3 regions of the Metapseudomonas cellulosilytica genome follow, and region 2 is predicted to be linked to each of the others. Evidence: predicted binding sites of a transcription regulator. Region 2 holds the regulator's gene; each other region holds the start of a gene.
What was found. Region 2 encodes sigma-54, which starts transcription at its own class of promoters, with help from an activator protein. Its sites were predicted from a motif close to ANTGGCATNNANNTTGCTNT; they were not measured.

Region 1: the regulator sigma-54 is predicted to act here: its motif matches at 1,667-1,686, upstream of ACFW0H_RS10645 (CmpA/NrtA family ABC transporter substrate-binding protein).
Region 3: the regulator sigma-54 is predicted to act here: its motif matches at 3,378-3,397, upstream of ACFW0H_RS15135 (pilin).

Annotation. Positions count from the first base shown of each region.
Region 1 is NZ_JBHZGN010000006.1:303,630-308,654, reverse strand. Features, by position in the region: partial or broken gene ACFW0H_RS10655 (bifunctional aconitate hydratase 2/2-methylisocitrate dehydratase) at 1-1,169, shown strand, start outside; gene ACFW0H_RS10650 (YgdI/YgdR family lipoprotein) at 1,401-1,610, shown strand; gene ACFW0H_RS10645 (CmpA/NrtA family ABC transporter substrate-binding protein) at 1,803-3,017, shown strand; gene ACFW0H_RS10640 (ANTAR domain-containing response regulator) at 3,038-3,616, shown strand; gene alaC (alanine transaminase) at 3,828-5,025, shown strand, end outside.
Region 2 is NZ_JBHZGN010000010.1:51,447-56,471, reverse strand. Features, by position in the region: gene rapZ (RNase adapter RapZ) at 1-347, opposite strand, end outside; gene ptsN (PTS IIA-like nitrogen regulatory protein PtsN) at 357-821, opposite strand; gene hpf (ribosome hibernation-promoting factor, HPF/YfiA family) at 832-1,140, opposite strand; gene ACFW0H_RS14400 (RNA polymerase factor sigma-54) at 1,225-2,721, opposite strand; gene lptB (LPS export ABC transporter ATP-binding protein) at 2,869-3,594, opposite strand; gene lptA (lipopolysaccharide transport periplasmic protein LptA) at 3,594-4,130, opposite strand; gene lptC (LPS export ABC transporter periplasmic protein LptC) at 4,117-4,686, opposite strand; gene ACFW0H_RS14380 (KdsC family phosphatase) at 4,695-5,025, opposite strand, start outside.
Region 3 is NZ_JBHZGN010000010.1:211,319-216,343, reverse strand. Features, by position in the region: gene ACFW0H_RS15150 (prepilin peptidase) at 1-265, opposite strand, end outside; gene ACFW0H_RS15145 (type II secretion system F family protein) at 262-1,482, opposite strand; gene pilB (type IV-A pilus assembly ATPase PilB) at 1,486-3,192, opposite strand; gene ACFW0H_RS15135 (pilin) at 3,443-3,862, shown strand; gene ACFW0H_RS15130 (pilin) at 4,257-4,676, shown strand; tRNA gene ACFW0H_RS15125 (tRNA-Thr) at 4,878-4,953, shown strand.

The sequences.
Region 1 (5,025 bases), on a different contig from region 2:
TCATCCACAGCTGGCTGAACCGCATGCTGCTGCCGGACACCGTCGGCACCGGCGGTGACTCCCACACCCGCTTCCCGATCGGTATCTCCTTCCCGGCCGGCTCCGGCCTGGTGGCCTTCGCCGCCGCCACCGGCGTGATGCCGCTGGACATGCCGGAATCCGTGCTGGTGCGCTTCAAGGGCAAGATGCAGCCCGGGATCACCCTGCGTGACCTGGTGCATGCCATTCCCTACTACGCCATCCAAGCGGGCCTGTTGACCGTCGAGAAGAAGGGCAAGAAGAACATCTTCTCCGGCCGCATCCTCGAGATCGAAGGCCTCAACGACCTGACCGTCGAGCAAGCTTTCGAGCTGTCCGACGCCTCGGCCGAGCGTTCCGCGGCCGGTTGCTCCATCAAGCTGCCGGAAGAAGCGATTGCCGAGTACCTGAAGTCCAACATCACCCTGCTGCGCTGGATGATCGGCGAAGGCTACGGCGACGCCCGCACCATGGAACGCCGCGCCCAGGCCATGGAAGCCTGGCTGGCCAACCCGCAACTGCTGGAAGGCGACGCTGACGCCGAATACGCCGCCGTCATCGAGATCGACCTGGCCGACGTGAAAGAGCCTGTGCTCTGCGCACCGAACGACCCGGACGATGCCCGCCTGCTGTCCACCGTGGCCGGCGACAAGATCGACGAGGTGTTCATCGGCTCCTGCATGACCAACATCGGTCACTTCCGCGCGGCCGGTAAGCTGCTGGACAAGGTCAAGGGCGGCATTCCGACCCGTCTGTGGCTGGCGCCGCCGACCAAGATGGACCAGCACCAGCTGACCGAGGAAGGCTACTACGGCATCTACGGCAAGGCCGGCGCGCGCATGGAAATGCCGGGTTGCTCGCTGTGCATGGGCAACCAGGCCCGCGTACAGACTGGCGCCACCGTGGTCTCCACCTCCACCCGTAACTTCCCCAACCGTCTGGGCGACGCCACCAACGTCTACCTGGCCTCCGCCGAGCTGGCGGCCGTTGCCTCGATCCTGGGCAAACTGCCGACCGTGGCCGAGTACATGGAATACGCGAAGAACATCGACAGCATGGCTGCCGATATCTACCGCTACCTGTCCTTCGACCAGATCGCCGAGTACAAGGAAGCCGCGGCCAACGCCAAGATCCCGGTGGTCCAGGCCTAAGCCTGCACCGCGATCCTGGTGACGCAGAAGCCCCGCCCCGTGCGGGGCTTCTTCTTTTTGTCGTGCACACCGACGGGTCGACACCCCCTGCGAATTGCCAGCCATGCGCAGTGGCAGCCCGCCTCCGCCAAGCGGCACACACTTTCGACAGAGGGTCACCCTGTCCACCTTGCAGCTCCCCCGCCAGCAGCTATGTTGCAGGTATCAGCTGCCACCACGGGGAGCGCCGCCATGAAAGCCTGGTTTCTCATCCTCCTCTGCACCCTTGGCTTGGCCGGCTGCTCCAGCGAGTACCTGATCGCCACGACGGACGGCCAGCTCATCACTTCCGACGAGAAGCCCAGGCTCGACAAGGACACCGGCATGCTCAAGTTCGAGGACGACGAAGGTCGCGTCCAACAGATCCCGCAAAGCCAGGTGAAGCAGATCATCGAACGTTGAGGTGGCTCCGACCTCGAACCCTTGCCCCGCCCCGGCGGGGCTCGTTTTTTTCGGCTCCTGGCATAACGCTTGCTTGATCCGCCTCGACGATACTCACTCCAACGGCGGAGCGGGTGGATGACGATGGCGTCGATACCGGCGAGCCCCGGCTGCTCCGGATCGGCGCCATTTTGCTGACAGGTGGCAACCAAGATGACGGACACGCAGGACACCACGCGCGCGGACAACCTGGCCTGGTTAGCGGGCAGCGATGCACCGGAGAAGTGCATGCTCAATCTGGGCCTCATGCCCCTGACCGACTCGGCGTCCCTGATAGTCGCCGCCACCCAGGGCTTCGCCCAACCCTATGGCTTGACCCTGAACCTCCAGCGCCAATCCTCCTGGGCCACCTTGCGCGACAAGCTGCTCTCCGGCGAACTGGACGCTGCACAGGCCCTCTACGGCCAGGTCTATGGCATCGAACTGGGCATCGGCGGACCGGCTGCCGCGATGTCCATCCTCATGGGCCTGTGCCAGAACGGACAGGCGATCAACCTCTCCGAACCACTCAAGCGCATCGGCGTGACCAGTTCCGAGGCACTGGCCCGCCACGTGCGCCAAGGCGGTGCACGCCTGACCTTCGCCCAGACCTTTCCCACCGGCACCCATGCCATGTGGCTGAACTACTGGCTCGCGGCCCAGGGCATCCATCCGCTGCGAGACGTCGACACGGTGGTGGTGCCGCCCGCGCAGATGGTCACCCACCTCAAGGCGGCGCGCATCGACGGCTTCTGTGCCGGCGGCCCCTGGGGCGCCCTGGCGGTAGACCAAGGTCAGGGCTTCACCCTGGCCACCAGCCAGATGATCTGGCCAGACCATCCGGAAAAGGTGCTCGCCGTAACCCGGGAGTTCGCCGAGCAGTACCCCAACACCGCCCGTGCGCTGACCATGGCCGTGCTGGAGGCCAGCCGCTTCATCGACGCCAGCGAGGAGAATCGCCATAGCACCGCCCAACTGATCAGCGGCAGCGACTACGTGGACGTACCACTTTCGGCCGTGGAGGGGCGCTTCCTCGGTCACTACCAGGACGGCCTCGGCAATGCCTGGCAGGACGAGCACCCGCTGCGCTTCTTCGAAGACGGCCAGGTGAACATGCCCTACCTGTCCGACGGCATCTGGTTCATGACCCAGTTCCGTCGCTGGGGCCTGTTGCGGGACGACCCGGACTACCTGGACGTGGCCCGGCGCGTGCAGCGCCTGGACATCTACTGCCAGGCCGCCGAATCCCTTGGAATCCAGGTGCCGGACCTGATGCGCAGCGCCACCCTGATCGACGGCCGCACCTGGGACGGCAGCGACCCGGCGGGCTACGCACGCAGCTTCCCGATCCACTCGCTGGCCGGCAGTGTCCGGGCCATCGCCCCATAGCCACCAGGGAAGACGCCACCATGCTGCGTATCCTGCTGATCAATGACACCGCCAAGAAAGTCGGTCGACTCAAGGCCGCCCTGGTGGAAGCCGGATTCGAAGTGATCGACGAATCCGGGCTGACGATCGACCTGCCAGCCCGGGTAGAGGCGATACGCCCGGACGTGGTGCTGATCGATACCGAATCCCCGGGCCGGGACGTAATGGAGCAGGTGGTGATGGTGACCCGCGACCAGCCCCGCCCCATCGTGATGTTCACCGACGAGCACGACCCCAAGGTCATGCGCCAGGCCATCCAGGCCGGCGTCAGCGCCTACATCGTCGAAGGCATCCAGGTCGACCGCCTGCAACCCATCCTCGACGTCGCCATGGCCCGCTTCGAAAGCGACCAGGCGCTGCGCGCCCAGCTCTCGGCCCGCGACCAGCAGTTGGCTGAACGCAAGCGCATCGAGCTGGCCAAGGGACTGCTGATGAAAATGAAGAATTGCAACGAGGAGGAGGCCTACACCTTGATGCGCCGCCAGGCGATGAGCCGGCAGCAGAAACTGATCCAGGTGGCCGAACAGATCATCGCCATGCACGACATGCTGGGACACTGAGGACCACCCCCTGGCCGGATAGAGCTCTGCTCGCGAACCGGGCTTTCACGAGCTGGCGGCGCCCGTTCGACGCCGCGCCACCAACGGCGCGGCAAACTTCAAGAAACTCCCCTCGACAAAGGCCCTGCCAAGCCCTTATCTTCGCCGCCAGGCCACCGCAGTGGCCGACGTCGCTCGGACGGTTCCGGGCGCTTACGTATCCGAGGAAAGCATGGCTGACCAGCGTTCAGCGCGCCGCTTTGCGCGCATCGATCGTCTCCCCCCCTACGTCTTCAATATCACTGCCGAACTCAAGATGGCGGCACGCCGTCGCGGCGAGGACATCATCGATCTGTCCATGGGCAACCCCGACGGCGCCACCCCGCCGCATATCGTGGAAAAGCTCGTGCAGGTCGCCCAGCGTGAAGACACCCACGGATACTCCACCTCCCGCGGCATTCCGCGCCTGCGCAGGGCCATCTCGCGCTGGTACAAGGACCGCTACGACGTGGAGATCGATCCTGAAACCGAAGCCATCGTCACCATCGGCTCCAAGGAAGGCCTGGCACACCTGATGCTCGCCACCCTCGACCATGGCGACACGGTACTGGTGCCCAACCCCAGCTACCCGATCCACATCTACGGTGCCGTGATCGCCGGGGCCCAGGTGCGCTCGGTCCCCCTGGTGCCCGGCGTGGACTTCTTCGCCGAACTGGAACGGGCCATCCGCGAATCCATTCCGAAGCCGAAGATGATGATCATCGGCTTCCCGTCCAACCCCACCGCGCAATGCGTGGAACTGGACTTCTTCGAGCGGGTGGTCGCCCTGGCCAAGCAGTACGACGTGCTGGTGGTGCACGACCTGGCCTACGCCGACATCGTCTACGACGGTTGGAAAGCGCCCTCGATCATGCAGGTGCCCGGAGCGAAGGACATCGCGGTGGAGTTCTTCACCCTGTCCAAGAGCTACAACATGGCGGGCTGGCGGATCGGCTTCATGGTCGGCAACCAGGAACTGGTCAGCGCCCTGGCGCGCATCAAGAGCTATCACGACTACGGCACCTTCACTCCGCTGCAGGTAGCGGCCATCGCCGCCCTGGAGGGCGACCAGCAGTGCGTGCGCGATATCGCCGAGCAGTATCGCCAGCGCCGCAACGTGCTGGTGAAGGGGCTCCACGAGATCGGCTGGATGGTGGAGAACCCCAAGGCCTCGATGTACGTCTGGGCGAAGATTCCCGAGCCCTACGCCGCCATGGGTTCCCTGGAATTCGCCAAGAAACTGCTGGCCGAGGCCAAGGTCTGCGTATCGCCGGGCCTGGGATTCGGCGACTACGGTGACGACCATGTCCGCTTTGCCCTGATCGAGAACCAGGACCGCATCCGCCAGGCCGTACGAGGCATCAAGGGGATGTTCCGCGCCGATGGCATCC
Region 2 (5,025 bases):
GAGCGGTTGTCGTTGGTCAGCGGGTGGCGTCGACGCGTCTCTGAGAAGCGCTTGAGCAGGGTGTCGTGATCGGCGTCGAGGTAGAGCACGTCGCACTTGATATGGCGGCTGCGAGCTTCTGCCAGCAGTTCAGGAAAGCGTTGCAGCTGGCTCGGCAGGTTGCGCGCGTCGATCGACACGGCGACCTTGGGCTCCATCAGCTCCGTGTGCAGGAGGGCGCGCTCGGCCAGTTCTGGCAGCAGGCCGGCGGGCAGGTTGTCGATACAGTAGAAGCCGTGGTCCTCAAGAACGTTGAGGGCGGTACTCTTGCCCGACCCGGAACGGCCGCTGACGATAATCAGGCGCATGGCGAGGCCCTAGTGTCCGCTCTGAACGTCCACGACTACCTGGTACAGGCTGGTACTGTCCGGAGCCTGCCGCAGGCGCTCACGCACGTCGCTGCGGTCGAGCATGCTGGCGATCTGGCGGAGCAGTTCAAGGTGCTCGTCGGTGGCGGCTTCCGGGACCAGCAGAACGAGCAGCAGGTCCACGGGCGCGCCATCGATGGCGTCGAAATCGATAGGGGCGTCGAGGCGGAGCACGGCGCTGATAGGCGCCGTGCAACCGGTTAGACGACAGTGGGGAATGGCGATGCCGTTGCCGAAACCGGTGGACCCGAGCTTTTCCCGGGAAACCAGGCTCTCGAAGATATCCTGGTTATCAAGGTCGGGAAGGTCGCGGGCGACCAGCTTGGCGATCTGTTCCAGAACACGTTTCTTGCTGCCTCCCGGCACGTTCACCAGGGAACGGCCGGGGGTCAGGATTTGCTCGAGTCGAATCATAGGGGAGGGGTCAGCGGGCGGTAGCACCCTGCTGGCGGTTAAGCTGCTTTTCCTTGTGCTTGATCAACTGGCGATCGAGCTTGTCGGTGAGCAGGTCGATGGCCGCGTACATGTCTTCATGTTCCGCGTTGGCAACGACTTCGCCGCCGGCGATGTGCAAAGTGGCTTCGATTTTCTGTTTGAGTTTTTCGACGTTCATTATCACCTGCACGTTGGTGATTCGGTCGAAGTGGCGCTCCAGACGGTCGAACTTCTCGACAACGTAGTTGCGCAGGGCGTCGGTCACATCCAGTTGATGTCCACTGATGTTGACTTGCATACCGCTTTCTCCTTATTGCCCGTGTAGAAGAGACAGGCTAACGGGCCTGCCACCGGAACACTTTGGCGTGGGTCAATTTCCGCGTCACATCAGTCGCTTCCGTTCGCTGGAAGGCGCTATCCCAAGGGACTCGCGGTACTTGGCTACTGTGCGACGGGCCACTTGAATGCCCTGTGCCTCCAGTAAACCAGCGATCTTGCTGTCACTCAACGGCTTTTTCGGATTTTCCGCTGCGACCAGTTTCTTGATGATGGCGCGGATCGCGGTAGACGAGCATTCGCCGCCTTCCGAGGTGCTGACGTGGCTGGAGAAGAAGTACTTCAGCTCGTAGATGCCGCGGGGGGTGTGCATGTATTTCTGCGTGGTCACACGCGAGATGGTGGACTCGTGCATGCCCACGGCTTCGGCGATGTCGTGCAGCACCAGGGGCTTCATCGCCTCGTCGCCGTATTCCAGGAAGCCGCGCTGGTGCTCGACGATCTGGGTGGCGACTTTCATCAGGGTTTCATTGCGGCTTTGCAGGCTCTTGATGAACCAGCGCGCTTCCTGGAGCTGGTTGCGCATGAAGGTATTGTCGGCGCTGGAGTCGGCGCGGCGGACGAACCCGGCATAGTGCGGATTGACCCGCAGGCGCGGCACAGCCTCCTGGTTCAGCTCCACCAGCCAGCGTTCATTGTGCTTGCGCACTATGACGTCCGGCACCACGTACTCGGGCTCGCTGGCTTCGATCTGCGAGCCGGGGCGCGGGTTGAGCGCCTGAATCAGTTCGATGATCTGGCGCAGTTCGTCTTCCTTCACCTTCATGCGCCGCATCAGCTGGCTGTAGTCGCGGCTGCCGAGCAGGTCGAGGTAGTCGCCAGCCAGGCGCTGGGCCTCGCTCAGCCAGGGGGTGTTCGGCGGCAGCTGGCGAAGTTGCAGGACGAGGCATTCGCGCAGGTCGCGGGCGCCGACGCCGGCGGGCTCGAATTGCTGAATGCGATGCAGCACCACCTCGACTTCATCCAGCTCGATGCCGAGCTCAGGGTCGAAGGATTCGGTGATCTCGGCGAGGGACTCCTCGAGGTAGCCGTCGTTGTTGATGCAGTCGACCAGGGTGACCGCGATCAGCCGGTCGGTATCGGACATGGGCGCCAGGTTGAGCTGCCAGAGCAGGTGACTCTGCAGGCTTTCGCCCACCGAAGTGCGCGAGGTGAAGTCCCACTCGTCGTCATCGTTGCTCGGCAGGCTGCTGGCGCTGGTCTGGTAGACGTCTTCCCAGGCCGTGTCGACGGGCAGCTCGCTGGGGATGCGTTCATGCCATTCGCCATCTTCGAGGGCTTCGGCATTGGTCGCGACACTGGACTCCTGGAAGCTCGCTTCCTGGCTGCCGGAGTTGGGCATCTGGTCGCCTTCGGCCATGGGGTCGGAGGTGTCGAAGTCGTCTCCATCCTCCTGCCGTTCCAGCATGGGATTGGATTCCAGCGCCTCCTGGATCTCCTGCTGGAGGTCCAGGGTGGAGAGTTGGAGTAGGCGGATGGCCTGTTGCAGCTGCGGGGTCATCGTCAGCTGCTGGCCCATCTTGAGGACTAGCGATGGTTTCATGGCAGAGGGCTTAGCACCTTATTCGCCGGCGCTCGCGCGCCATCCACTACAGGGCGCGTTGAGCGCCACCAGAAGCAAATTATATGCCTGACCTTGAAGGATTTTCCTAGTTATCGCAAGTCGTCCAGCAGGCCAATTCGCCTGCGGTTACAGGCGGAACTCGTGGCCCAGGTAGACGTCCTTCACCAGCTGGTTGGCCAGGATGGCTTGCGCATCACCTTCGGCGATCAGTTGGCCTTCACTGACAATGTAGGCGGTCTCGCAGATATCCAGGGTTTCGCGGACGTTGTGGTCGGTGATCAGCACGCCGATGCCCTTCGCCTTGAGGTGGTGGATGATCTGCTTGATGTCGCCCACGGAGATCGGGTCCACGCCGGCGAAGGGTTCGTCCAGCAGGATGAACTTGGGGGCAGTGGCCAGCGCGCGGGCGATTTCCACGCGGCGGCGCTCGCCGCCCGACAGGCTCATGCCGAGGCTGTCGCGGATGTGGCTGATGTGGAATTCCTGCAGCAGGCTTTCCAGCTCCTTGCGGCGTCCGGCGCGGTCGAGGTCCTTGCGGGTCTCGAGAATCGCCATGATGTTGTCCGCCACGCTGAGCTTGCGGAAGATCGAGGCTTCCTGCGGCAGATAGCCGATGCCGGCGCGGGCGCGGCCGTGCATGGGCTGGTGGGTAACATCCTGCTGGTCGATCAGGACGCGGCCCTGGTCAGCCTTCACCAGGCCGACGATCATGTAGAAGCAGGTGGTCTTGCCCGCGCCGTTGGGGCCGAGGAGGCCGACGATCTGACCGCTGTCGATGGACAGGCTGACGTCGCGGACCACCTGGCGGCTCTTGTAGCTCTTGGCCAGGTGCTGGGCTTTGAGAGTCGCCATTACTGTGCTTTCTGCTCTTTCTTCTTCGGCTGGATCACCATGTCGATCCGCGGTCGCGGGGTGCTGACATTGGCGCCGGTGGCGCGGCCCGCGTTGACGATCTGGCGCTGGGTGTCATAGACGATCTTCTCGCCTTCGAAGGTATTGCCCTCCTGGACCACCTTGGCCTGGTCGAGCAGGATGATGCGCTCGTTGGCGGCGAAGTACTGGATGGTCAGGCCATAGGCCTTGACGATTTCCTTGTCCACGGCCGGCTTCTGCTCGTAGTAGGCGGGCTTGCCCACCGAGGTGAAGACCTCGACGTCGCCGTTGGCGTCCTGGGTGATGGTGACGGTGTCACCGGTGATCTTCAGGGTGCCCTGGGTGATCACCACATTGCCGCGGTAGACCGCGACACCTTGCTTGTCATCGAGCTCGGCGCTGTCGGCCTGCACGCGAATCGGCTGATCGCGGTCAGAAGGCAGTGCCCAGGCAGCGGCACTTCCGAGTGCGACGCCCAGGCTGAGCAACAGGGGGAGGGTATTAACGAACCTCATGCTGGCCTCTTACGTTGGACTGCAGGAGCATCCTGCTGTCATTCAAGTACGCTTTCATTCCATTCGCCGTAGTCACCCCATTGGCCGCCTCGATTCTAACGGCTTGCTGGGTCTGCGCATATTCCTGGTCGGGGAACACGGTCAGGCGGCTGGTGGTCAGGATGGTGGGTCGACCCTTGGCGTCGGTGCGGGCCACCCTGACCTTGTCGATCAGTTCAACCTGCTTGCCTTCGGGGCCGACTTCGCCGCGCTCGCTCTGCACGTGCCAGGGATAGGCCGTGCCGCGATGCAGCAGCAGGTCGGGATTGGTCAGCATTGTGACATCGCTGGCCTTGATATGTTCGAGGCGCGTCGCGGTCATTTCGTAGTGCAGCTTGCCGTCAGCCTGGAACTGGGTGCTCTTGCCGTTCTCGACGTAGAAGTCGATGGCGTTGTCATTACCCTGGGCTGGCGATCGGTCCATGAAACTTTCCGGGCTGATGTTCCAGTAGCCGAGCGCGATAAGCAGTGCAGCGATGGGCGTGAAGGTCAGCGCCAGGCGCAAGTTCTTCGACATGGCGGGCCTCAGAGGTAGGCGGCTTGGGCCGCTTCCAGGCTGCCCTGGGCGCGCAGGATCAGCTCGCAGAACTCGCGGGCCGCGCCTTCGCCGCCGCGGGCCTGGGTGACGCCATGGGCGTGCTGGCGCACGAAGGCGTCGGCGTTGGCTACCGCCATGCCGAGGCCGACGCGGCGGATCACCGGCAGGTCGGGCAGGTCGTCGCCCAGGTAGGCGACCTGGTCATGGGTCAGGCCGAGTTCGGCGAGCAGGCCATCGAGCACCACGAGTTTGTCCTCGCGACCCTGGAACAGGTGCTGGATACCGAGGTTCTGCGCCCGGCGCTCGACCACTTCTGAT
Region 3 (5,025 bases), 160 kb from region 2:
TGACCACCGGGATATTTTCCCAGGCGCGGATTTCATGGCTGCAGTGGGGGCAGCGGGAATTCGGCAGCACCAGGTTGAACACCGGCCCCTTGGGCTCTTCCGGCAGGCTCAGGGCCTCCCGCGCCTGCTCCTGCCAGTCGCGGAACATCATCTGCGGCAGGCGGTAAATCACTACATTGAGGAAACTGCCCAGCAACAGGCCAAGCAGCAGGGCGAGCAAAACAAAGGCCAGCGCGTGGCTGGCCAGGAAGTCGATCAAATTCATCCGACGACGTTGCCGAGTTGGAAGATGGGCAGGTACATGGCGATGATCAGGCCGCCGACCAGTACCCCGAGTACGGCCATGATCATGGGTTCCATCAGGGCGGTGAGGCTGTCGACGGCGTTGTCCACCTCCGCCTCGTAAAAGCTGGCGACCTTGTCGAGCATATCGTCCAGGGCCCCGGACTCCTCGCCAATGGCGGTCATCTGCACGGCCATGGCGGGGAAAACGCCGGTGGTACGCATGGAGAAGTTCAGCTGCATGCCGGTAGAGACATCCTGCTTGACTTTGTTTACCGCATTCTTGAACACCACGTTGCCGCTGGCACCTGCCACCGAGTCTAGTGCGTCCACCAGCGGCACGCCGGCGGCGAACGTAGTTGCCAGGGTTCGGGCGAAGCGTGCAACCGCGGCCTTGTAGAGAATATTCCCGACGATGGGCAGCTTGAGCACGGCTCGATCGGTCCAATCCCGAAACTTCTGCGATTTCAGGTGCGTTTGTTGCACCGCAAAGCCAAAGGCGAACAATCCAAGCAGGACGATAAACCACCACTTCTGAAGTACTTCGGAAATGCCGATCACCATCAGGGTAAAGGCTGGCAGTTCGGCGCCGAAGCTGGCGAACACCGACTGGAATTGAGGCACTACCTTGATCAGCAAAATGGCCGAAACGATGATGGCAACTAATACTACGGCAATGGGGTAGTTCATGGCCTTCTTGATTTTGGCCTTCAGTGCCTCGGTCTTCTCCTTGTAGGTGGCAATACGATCCAGCAAGGTTTCCAGGGCACCAGCCTGCTCGCCCGAGTCCACCAGGTTGCAGTAGAGCTCGTCGAAATATTCAGGCTTCTTGCGCAGGGAGTTGGCTAGGCTGTTGCCGGCGGACACCTCCTGCTTCACCTCATCCACCAGCTTGCGCATGGCGGGCTTCTCGAAACCCTCGCCGATGATGTCGAAGGACTGCATCAAAGGAACGCCGGCCTTCATCATGGTGGCCATCTGGCGGGTGAAGAGAGCGATATCCAGTGGCTTGATCGTCTGCCCTGCGCTCAACAGGGGCGCCGACTTCTTGCGTACCTTGGTCGGGTTGATGCCCTGCTTGCGCAACTGGGCCTTGACCAGGGCCGGGTTCTGCCCCGAGATCTCGCCCCTGACCTTGGATCCTTTCTTGTCTGTGCCTTCCCAGGCGAAGGTACTGTTTTTCAGCGCTTTTGCCGCCATGGATTAATCCTTGGTCACGCGGTTGACTTCCTCGAGGCTGGTAATGCCGGTCATGGCCTTCACCAAGCCCGAGGTTCGCAAATCGTTGTAGCCATCCTGGCGCGCCTGCCGGGCGATCTGGATGGAGTTGGCCTCCTCCATAATAAGCTGCTGCATAGCCGGCGTGACTTTAACCACTTCATAAATACCAACTCGGCCCTTGTAGCCCTGGTTGCAGTTGTCGCAGCCCACTGGGCCATAGAGCTTGAAGCTGCCGATGCTGGACTCCGGGAAACCCTCCTTGAGCAGGGTTTCCCGGGGGATCTCCAGTTCCTTCTTGCAATGGATACACAATTTGCGTGCCAGGCGTTGGGCGATGATCAGGTTCACCGAGGTGGCGATATTGAAAGCCGGCACACCCATATTGCGCATGCGGGTCAGGGTCTCCGCGGCGCTGTTGGTGTGCAGGGTGGACAGCACCATATGGCCGGTCTGGGCCGCCTTGATGGCGATCTCGGCGGTTTCCAGATCGCGGATCTCACCCACCATGATCACATCCGGGTCCTGGCGCAGGAAGGCGCGCAAGGCCTGGGCGAAATCCATGCCCTGTCTGGGATTGACGTTAACCTGGTTCACCCCTTCCAGGTTGATCTCCACCGGATCTTCTGCCGTGGAGATATTGATATCCACAGTATTGAGGATATTGATGCCGGTATAGAGGGATACAGTCTTGCCGGATCCAGTGGGGCCGGTCACCAGGATCATGCCCTGGGGCTGCTTCAGGGCGGCGAGATAGAGTTCCTTCTGTTCTTCCTCGTAGCCCAGGGCATCGATGCCCATCTGGGCGCTGGTGGGATCGAGGATCCGCATCACGATCTTCTCGCCCCAGAGGGTGGGCAGGGTATTGACGCGAAAGTCGATGGACTTGGCCTTGGAGATCTTCATCTTGATCCGGCCATCCTGGGGCTTGCGCCGTTCGGAAATATCCAGCGCAGCCATCACCTTCAGGCGGGCGGCAATACGGCTGGCCAACTGGATTGGGGGCTTGGCCACCTCATGCAGCATGCCGTCGGTACGGAAACGCACCCGGTAGGAGCGCTCATACGGCTCAAAGTGCAGGTCTGAAGAGCCGCCGCGAATGGCATCCAGCAGCATCTTGTTGACGAAGCGCACTACCGGAGCGTCATCGGCATCCACGCCGCCAGGGTTGTCCTTCTTGTCATCATCGACCGCTTCGACGTCAACGCCATCCAAGTCGACATCCCCAAGGTCCTCCATGCCGCTGGTGGCGGAGTCGAAGAACTTCTCGATGGCGTCGCCTAGCTTGTCATCCTCGACCAGGATGGCCTCGGTATTCAGCCCAGTACTGAACTGGATATCGGTGACCGCCTGGTGATTGGTGGGGTCGGAAATGCCTACAAATAGCTTGTTGCCACGTCGCCAGAGGGGCAGCGCGCGGTGTTGGCGAATCAGCTTTTCGCTGACCAGATCCTTGGGCTGGGATTCGCTGTCGACGCCGGAAAGATCGAGAAAGGCGACACCGAACTGCTCTGCTGCCATTTCCGCCAGATCGCGGCTTTTCACCAGCTTGTTCTGCACCAGGTAAGTGATCAGCGGGATCTTGTTGCGCTGCGCCTGGGTGTGGGCCTGAAGGGCGCTCCGCTCGTCCAGCAGGTTGGTCAGGACAAGCTGTTTGGCGAGGCCTGAAAGGGTGGGGGCAGTCTCTGTCATGGCAGGCGTCGGTCTGTGAGTTTGACTCTGCCTTATAACGTAGATGATCTTGGCAGCCAAATGCCTGAGCCGAGGGTGACAAAAAAGGACAGTATTTGCGGTTTATGGTGCTTTCAGTTACTCCTGCTCGCTATAGGAACGGCCCCGGTACGCCGTTTTTGGCTGCCCTTTCGACGGGTGCTGCATGTGGCACGTACTGTGCACTGATGGCGTTGTCAGGTTGTTTGACCCTCAGCAGATGGAGAAAAAAATGAAGGCTCAAAAAGGTTTCACCCTTATCGAATTGATGATCGTGGTTGCGATTATCGGTATTTTGGCTGCTGTCGCGATTCCGGCATATCAGGACTATGTGACTAAGTCTAAGTTTCAAGACATTGTGTCTGCTGCAGCCTCTGTTGAGACTGCTATTTCCGTGTGTCTGACTGAAAACGCAGGCGATGCAACTGCCTGTGACACCATCGCAGAACTCGGCATTACTACGCTTGTGAACTCTAAAGAAGCGACTACCGCTCTAGCTGTTACGGGAACCACTGCAGCTGTTACTGCCACAGCTGGAGCTCCTGCGGGCGGCTACACCTACATCAATACTCCGTCTTTGGCGGCTGGTGCAACCCAGGTAGTGTGGACTCAGAGCGGCACCTGTTTGGCTGCTAAGGTTTGTAAGCAATAAGTTAAATCCGGGTCGCTCGGAAATGATCGTATGACGGACCGTAGGGTTGGGTTCCCAAAGGGGCTGCCACCGTTCACCGCGATACTGTCTCGTCGCCGCTGATACCTCTTCCCATAACGCCCCGCCTCTGCGGGGCGTTATGCTTTGTGGAGAGGGGGAGATGCGGAGGATTAGCCACCGTGCGGTTGATTTGTCCTGCGTTTGCGTGGATGGGCTCTATCTTGCGTGAAGCAAGATAGAGCCAAAAAATGTCACTAATTGCTGATTCTGGATGGAGCTCTGTGGTCTGGTCAGGCTGGAGGTGCATGAGTAGTGTGCTTGATAGATTTGGCATGCTATCTGCTTAGGCTTAAACCAGGTCGCTAGACCTTTATTTTTACTTTAGGAGAACTCCATGAAGGTGCAAAAAGGCTTTACCTTGATCGAATTGATGATTGTGGTTGCGATTATCGGTATTTTGGCTGCTGTCGCGATTCCGGCATATCAGGACTATGTGACTAAATCTAAGTTTCAAGACATTGTGTCAGCTGCAGCCTCTGCTGAAACTGCTATTTCCGTGTGTCTGACCGAAAACGCAGGCGATGCAACTGCCTGTGACACCATCGCAGAAGTCGGCATTACTACGCTTGTGAACTCTAAAGAAGCGACTACCGCTCTAGCTATTACGGGAACCACTGCAGCTGTTACTGCCACAGCTGGGGCTCCTGCGGGCGGCTACACCTACATCAATACTCCGTCATTGGCGGCTGGTGCAACGCAAGTAACGTGGACTCAGTCCGGCACCTGTTTGGCTGCTAAGGTTTGTAAAGACTAAGCGTGTAGGATGGGGTGAGCGAAGCGAAACCCATCACCAGATTGTCTCGAAAGCCCTGTCCCTCGCGGCGGGGCTTTCGCGTTTCTATGCCTGCCTGTTGGCCGCAGTGAATGGCCATCCGTTTGCGCTGAATCCCAAGTCGACGTTTTTCACATTTGGGCGCTTTTCAACTGCGCCCGCAGCGTTTATCTTGAGCGCCGCGCCGGTGTAGCTCAGTCGGTAGAGCAGCTCATTCGTAATGAGAAGGTCGGGGGTTCGATTCCTCTTACCGGCACCATGATCCAGACAGAAAGCCCCGCATCAGCGGGGCTTTTTGTTTTTCGTGGGGCGGGCCATGGCTTGGTGCCTC